Linked DNA regions of Methylomagnum ishizawai. The protein of the gene in region 2 interacts with the protein of the main gene of each other region in a pairwise test. Links are inferred from orthologs where the notes say so. Each region holds a gene or a part of one and is shown on either strand. Other genes may lie near its edges. The genes, in order: hypB and K5658_RS20665.

What was found.
Region 1: the proteins of K5658_RS20665 (region 2) and hypB interact in binary tests that used the Escherichia coli proteins (3 or more experiments, as listed by UniProt). The link is inferred for Methylomagnum ishizawai from one-to-one orthologs.

What each region holds. Positions count from the first base shown.
Region 1 is NZ_AP019783.1:170,945-174,068, forward strand. What follows is about bases 109-2,912. They hold hypB (hydrogenase nickel incorporation protein HypB), read left to right. Parts: upstream 109-956; coding sequence 957-1,868; downstream 1,869-2,912. Other genes in these bases: hflC (protease modulator HflC), read left to right, coding at 109-552; hypA (hydrogenase maturation nickel metallochaperone HypA), read left to right, coding at 612-953; K5658_RS00760 (tetratricopeptide repeat protein), read right to left, coding at 1,909-2,646. In the rest of the region: more of hflC, read left to right, coding at 1-108; metK (methionine adenosyltransferase), read left to right, coding at 2,925-3,124. UniProt on the Escherichia coli protein: Involved in the maturation of [NiFe] hydrogenases. Required for nickel insertion into the metal center of the hydrogenase. Exhibits a low intrinsic GTPase activity, which is essential for nickel insertion.
Region 2 is NZ_AP019783.1:4,573,533-4,576,673, reverse strand. The notes cover bases 136-2,956. They hold K5658_RS20665 (FKBP-type peptidyl-prolyl cis-trans isomerase), read left to right. Parts: upstream 136-1,215; coding sequence 1,216-1,698; downstream 1,699-2,956. Other genes in these bases: rimO (30S ribosomal protein S12 methylthiotransferase RimO), read right to left, coding at 1,740-2,956; K5658_RS20670 (hypothetical protein), read left to right, coding at 927-1,127; pcnB (polynucleotide adenylyltransferase PcnB), read right to left, coding at 136-800. Also shown: more of pcnB, read right to left, coding at 1-135; more of rimO, read right to left, coding at 2,957-3,053. UniProt on the Escherichia coli protein: Folding helper with both chaperone and peptidyl-prolyl cis-trans isomerase (PPIase) activities. Chaperone activity prevents aggregation of unfolded or partially folded proteins and promotes their correct folding.

The DNA.
Region 1 (3,124 bases), 4.4 Mb from region 2 along the record:
CGCCAGCCGCGCCAGGATGAAAGCGTGGCGGCGGCGCTGGCCGAGATCGGCGGCATCGGAGCCTTGCGGCCCATCCATGTCGGGCGCTTGCAAATCGAGAAAGGCATCTTCGACGCCGCCGCGCCCAAACTGGCGGAATTCGGCATCGAACTGCTGGATATCCGGCTCAAGCGCATCAATTACAATCCGCAAGTGTTGGAGCGGATTTACCAGCGCATGATCAGCGAGCGCCTACAAATCGCCCAGCGTTTCCGCTCGGAAGGCGAGGGCGAGGCCGCCCGCATCTCGGGCCGCAAGGAACGCGATATCAACGAAATCGAATCCACCGCCTACAAGCGGGTGCAGGAAATCCGCGGCGAGGCCGACGGCAAGGCCACCGAAATCTACGCCCGCGCCTATACCCAAAGGCCGGAGGCGGCGGAGTTCTACCAGTTCCTCAAGAGCATGGAGACCTACCGCAAGGTGATCGGCGGCGGTTCGACCCTGGTGCTGTCCACCGACAGCGAATTGTTCGGCTGGCTCAAGCGGGGGGTGGTCAAGGGCAAACCCTGAGCGCCCCGTCCCGGCCATCCCCGTGTAAACTGTGGGCTTATTCCCCCGCGAGTCCCGCCATGCACGAACTCTCCCTGGCCCAAAGCCTGATCGAACTGATGGAAGACGAAGCCCGGCGCGGCGGTTTCAGCCGCGTCCGCAAAGCCTGGCTGGAAATCGGCGCGTTGGCCGGGGTGGAGGAAACCGCCCTGCGCTTCGGTTTCGAAGCGGCGGCGCTCGCGACCTGCGCCGAGGGGGCGGAACTGGAAATCCTGACCCCGCCGGGCGAGGCGTGGTGCTTCGATTGCGGACGCGGCGTCGTCCTCCAGGCTTTGCCGGACGGCTGCCCGCATTGCGCGGGCCACCGCCTGCAAGTGACCGGGGGCACCCAATTCAAGCTGAAAGAACTGGAGGTTATCTAGACCATGTGTACCGTCTGCGGCTGCGGCGAGCCGGATCAACCCGCCCACGACCCTTCCCATCCGCATGAACACGGCCATGCGCACGATCATGGACATTCCCATAGCCATGATCACGCCCATCCCCACGACCATCACCACGCCGGGGCAGGCCATCATCATTACGGCCAAGGCCCGGCGGGCGTGACCCTGGCCGGCTTCAGCCAGGACCGCATCGTCCGCATCGAGCGCGACGTGCTGGGCAAGAACGATGGCTATGCCCGCAAAAACCGGGCTTGGTTCGAGCAACACGGCATCCTGGCCTTGAACCTGGTGTCCGGTCCCGGTTCCGGCAAAACCACCCTGCTGGAACGCACCCTCACGGATTTGCGCGGAGACCTGGCCCTGGCGGTGATCGAAGGCGACCAGCAAACCACCAACGACGCCGAGCGCATCCGTGCCACCGGGGTGAAAGCCTTGCAGATCAACACCGGCAAGGGCTGCCATCTCGACGCCCATCAGGTCGGGCACGCCCTGGACGAACTGGCCCCCGCCGACCACAGCCTGCTGTTCATCGAGAACGTGGGCAATCTGGTGTGCCCCGCGCTGTTCGACCTGGGCGAGGCGGGCAAGGTGGTGATGCTGTCGGTGACGGAAGGCGAGGACAAGCCGATCAAATACCCGGACATGTTCCACCGGGCGGCGCTGATCGTCCTGAACAAGATCGACCTGTTGCCCTATGTGAAGTTCGACGTGGAGCGCTGTCTGGACTATGTGCGGCAGGTGAACCGGGAAGCGCCGATCCTCAGGGTATCCGCGACCACGGGCGAAGGCATGGAACACTGGTACGGTTGGATCAAGGAACAGCGGCGGGCCTTGCTCGAAACCCGAGCCGCCCAGCTGGAAAGCGCCTTGTCGGCTTTGCGCGCCCAGTTGTGATGGAAACCGGGGCGGCGGTTCCCGCGCCGCCCCGTCCCGATCAGCCCAGTTCCCGCCGCGCCAGTTCCACCCATTCCCGGTTCAGCCGGTAGCTGTGTTGGCTGCCGCCCTTGGCATCCTTGACCACTTCCTCGAACAGGGCGCGGGCTTCGTCGGCCCGGCCCGTTTGTTTCAGTAGCTTGCCATAGCGGCATTTGATCTCCGCCGACGGGGCTTTCGCCAATAGGGCGGCGTACTCCTCCAGGGCGGGTTCCGTGGCGCCGACTTCCTCCAACACCCTGGCATACAGCAGCCGCGCCTCGGCGTTGTCGTAGCCGGGATTGGCTTCCCGTAATTGCTCCAGGATTTCCCGCGCCCGCCCGAAGCGCCCGGCCCCGCATAAGGCCCGGCCCAGACCCAGCAGCAACTCGGGATCGTCCCGGTACAGGCCGGTCAACGCGGCTTCGTACAAGGGAACGGCGGCATCGAACTGGCCGCGCTTCAGGTATTCCTGGGCCAGGGCCACACGGTTGCCCACGGTGTCGGAGCGTTCCAGGGCTTCCTGGAGTTGGCGCAATTCCTTGCCGGGGTCCAGGGCTTTGCGTAGCACCTTGCCGCCTTGCTGGGCGGCGCGGCTCTGGCTGGCTTCGGGGATCAGCACCATCACGATATAGAGCAAACAACCGATCAAGGGCACGAACACGATCAAAAAAACCCAGAACAAGGGATAGCCGCGCTTCATGGCGTGGACGGCGAAACCGATCTGGATCGCTAACATCAGGATTCCGGTGATTTCCATGGGGATTCTTGGGGTTTTAACGATGGGGGTTATTGCGATGCGCCGCCGTTGGGGAATTCCCCCGCGACCGGGCCGGACGGATACCCGCGACGCCGATGTAGACAAAAAGGCCGTCCGGCTTATCCCTGTCACCTCGGCCCGGGCGGTCCGGGCGGCTGTCACGGTGGACAGGGTTTTTAAGTATTTTCCACGAGTTGGTTGAGGGACACACGTAATTTATAATCGTCCGTTCCTCCCGCAATCCACGACCATCACCGCTTTTTACGACAGGACGCACCGTGAGCAATAACTACTTCTTCACCTCCGAATCCGTTTCCGAAGGCCACCCGGACAAGGTCTCCGACCAAATCTCCGACGCCATCCTCGACGCCATCCTGGACCAGGACAAACATTCCCGCGTCGCCGCCGAAACCCTGTGCAACACCGGCCTCGTGGTCCTGGCGGGCGAAATCACCACCGGCGCCAATGTCGATTACAT
Region 2 (3,141 bases):
AACAGCTTGAGCATTTCGTCGTAGAGCCGGGCGGGCGGGATTTCGCCGAGCAAGCGGGCCAGCCGGGGGATGGGTTCGGCGCAATCGGGATGGATGCTGAAGCCCAGCTTGACCGCGAAGCGCACGGCCCTGAGCATCCGCACCGGGTCTTCGCGGTAGCGTTGTTCGGGGTCGTCGCCGATCAAGCGCAGGATGGCGGCCTTGTGGTCGTCCATGCCGCCGACATAATCGACCACCGAGAAATCCTCGATGTTGTAATACAGGGCGTTGACGGTGAAATCGCGGCGGAAGGCGTCGTCCTCGATGTTGCCGTAGGCGTTGTCGCGGAGGATGCGGCCATTGGCGTGGACATGGGCGCCTTGGGAATCCTCGCCGCTCCTGCTGCGGAAGGTCGCCACCTCGACGATCTCGTCGCCGAAATAGACATGGGCCAGCCGGAACCTACGCCCCACCAAGCGGCAATTGCGGAACACCTCGCGCACTTCCTCGGGCCGGGCGTCGGTCACCACGTCGAAATCCTTGGGTTCGCGCCCCAGCAGCAAGTCGCGCACGCAACCGCCCACCAGATAGGCTTGATAGCCGGATTGGCGCAAACGGCCCAAGACCTTGAGCGCGTTGTCGCTGATATGGCTGCGCGAGATGATATGCTCGGGACGCGGATAGACCCTGGGCCAGGTCGGCGCCACGGGCTGGGGTTCCGGCTCGGGTCGCGGCGGTGGCGGGGGGCTGAACAGCTTTTTGACGAAGTCGATGATTGCCAGAGGAGTAACGCGCTGGTGGGAACGGCAGGAAGGGGGCATATTACCCTAGCCCGCCGACCCGCTCAACGCATCTTTGGAACCAACGGTGGCCGCCCCCCCGGATAATCCCGGCCCAGGGGAGGCGCCAAGCCTGGACAGACCGCCTCATCTTGGGAGGATAGCGCCATGATCGAAAACGGGTTCGAGTCGATCAACCATTTCCTGCACACCCATCCGCATTGGATCGCGTATTTGGGCCTCTTATTGCGCCTGAAATGCGGGTTGCTCACCGTGCTGATGGGTTATTTCCTCTATCGGGTCTATACCGAACCCGCCCCGGCCCCGCCCCGGCGCGAATCCCGGTCCGATACCCATTTCCTGGCCTGAAAACCGCTTCCCGTCACGGGAAAACGCTGTTTAGCCGGGGGAAAACCCGTTATGATGAAATTTTAACTTTCAAATCAAGGAATTTCCCATGCGGATCGCGACCCAAAAGGTGGTGCATATCCACTACACCCTGACCAACGACGAGGGCGAAGTCCTCGATTCCTCCCGCGACCACGGCCCCTTGGCCTATCTGCATGGCGCGGGGAACATCATTCCGGGCCTGGAAGACGCCCTGACCGACCGTGTGGTCGGCGACACCTTCAAGATCACCATCGCGCCCGAGAATGCCTATGGCCTCCGCGACGACGACCTGGTGCAATCGGTGCCGAAGAGCGCGTTCCAGGGCGTCGATGAAATCCTGCCGGGGATGCAGTTCCAGGCCCAATCCCCGGAAGGACTGCAACTCCTGACCGTCCTCGGCGTGGACGAGGACGAGGTCATCCTGGATGGCAACCATCCCATGGCCGGCATCGCCCTCACCTTCGATGTGGAAGTCACCGACATCCGCGACGCCACCGCCGAAGAACTCGACCATGGCCATGTCCATGGTGCCGGTGGCCATCACCACTGAGCCCGCCCGCATGGACGGCCCCCGGGCCGTCCGCCGCCGCCCTAGCCGTCGAGATGCGCCCACATATCGTGTTCGTCGGCCTCCTCGATCACCACCTCGACGAATTCGCCGACCTTGAGCTGGGTCGCGCCATCGATGAACACCTGCCCATCGATTTCCGGCGCGTCGGCCCGGCTGCGGGCGACCGCGCCTTCTTCCACCACCTCGTCGATCAACACGGTTTCCCGGCCCCCGACCCTTTGCTGTAGGCGCTCGGCGCTGATGCGCTCCTGCACTTCCATGAAGCGGGCCAGCCGGTCCTGCTTGACCGCTTCCGGCACCGGGTCGGGCAAGGTGTTGGCGGCGGCCCCCTCCACCGGCGAATAGGCGAAGCCGCCCACCCGGTCGAGTTGGGCTTCCTCCAGGAAATCCAGCAATTCCTCGAATTCCTCCTCGGTCTCGCCGGGAAAGCCGACGATGAAAGTGCTACGCAAGCTCAGGTCCGGGCACAGGCCGCGCCAGCGCTCGATCCGCATCAGCACATCTTCCGCCGCCGCCGGGCGTTTCATCAGCCTGAGGATACGCGGGTTGGCGTGCTGGAACGGGATATCCAGATAGGGCAGGATTTTCCCCTCGGCCATCAGCGGAATCACCTCGTCCACATGCGGGTAAGGGTAGACATAATGCAGCCGCACCCACACGCCCAATCCACCCAGCGCCTGGGCGAGATCGTGGAAGCGGGTCTTGAGCGGCTTGCCGCCCCAGAAGTCGGTGCGGTATTTCAGATCGACGCCATAGGCGCTGGTGTCCTGCGACACCACCAGCAATTCCTTCACCCCGGCGGCGACCAGGCGTTCGGCCTCGCCCATCACCTCGCCGATGGGGCGGCTGGCCAGATCGCCGCGCAATGACGGGATGATGCAGAACGAGCAGCGGTGGTTGCAGCCTTCGGAAATCTTGAGATAGGCGTAATGGCGCGGGGTGAGCTTGATGCCCTCCGGCGGCACCAGATCGACGAAGGGAGGGTGCGGCGGCGGCAGATGCTCATGCACGGTCCCGACCACGGCCTCGTAGGCATGGGCTCCGGTGATGCCGAGGACTTGCGGATGGCGGGCGCGGATTTCGTCGGCCCGCTCGCCCAGGCAGCCGGTGACGATGACCTTGCCGTTCTCGGCCAGGGCTTCGCCGATGGCGTCCAAGGATTCCTCGACGGCGGCGTCGATGAAACCGCAGGTATTGACCACCACCAGGTCGGCGTCTTGATAGGTGGGCGAAAGCTCGTAGCCCTCGGCGCGGAGCTGGGTGAGGATGCGTTCGCTATCGACCAGGGCTTTGGGGCAACCGAGGCTGACGAATCCGATGCGGGGTGTTTTCATGGGCGTGGGATACGGAGGGAAAAGGGCGGCTATTCTAGCCCGCCGCCCGGACGGAACGCAGTGCAATCCGGGGCTATCCGCCCTGGGG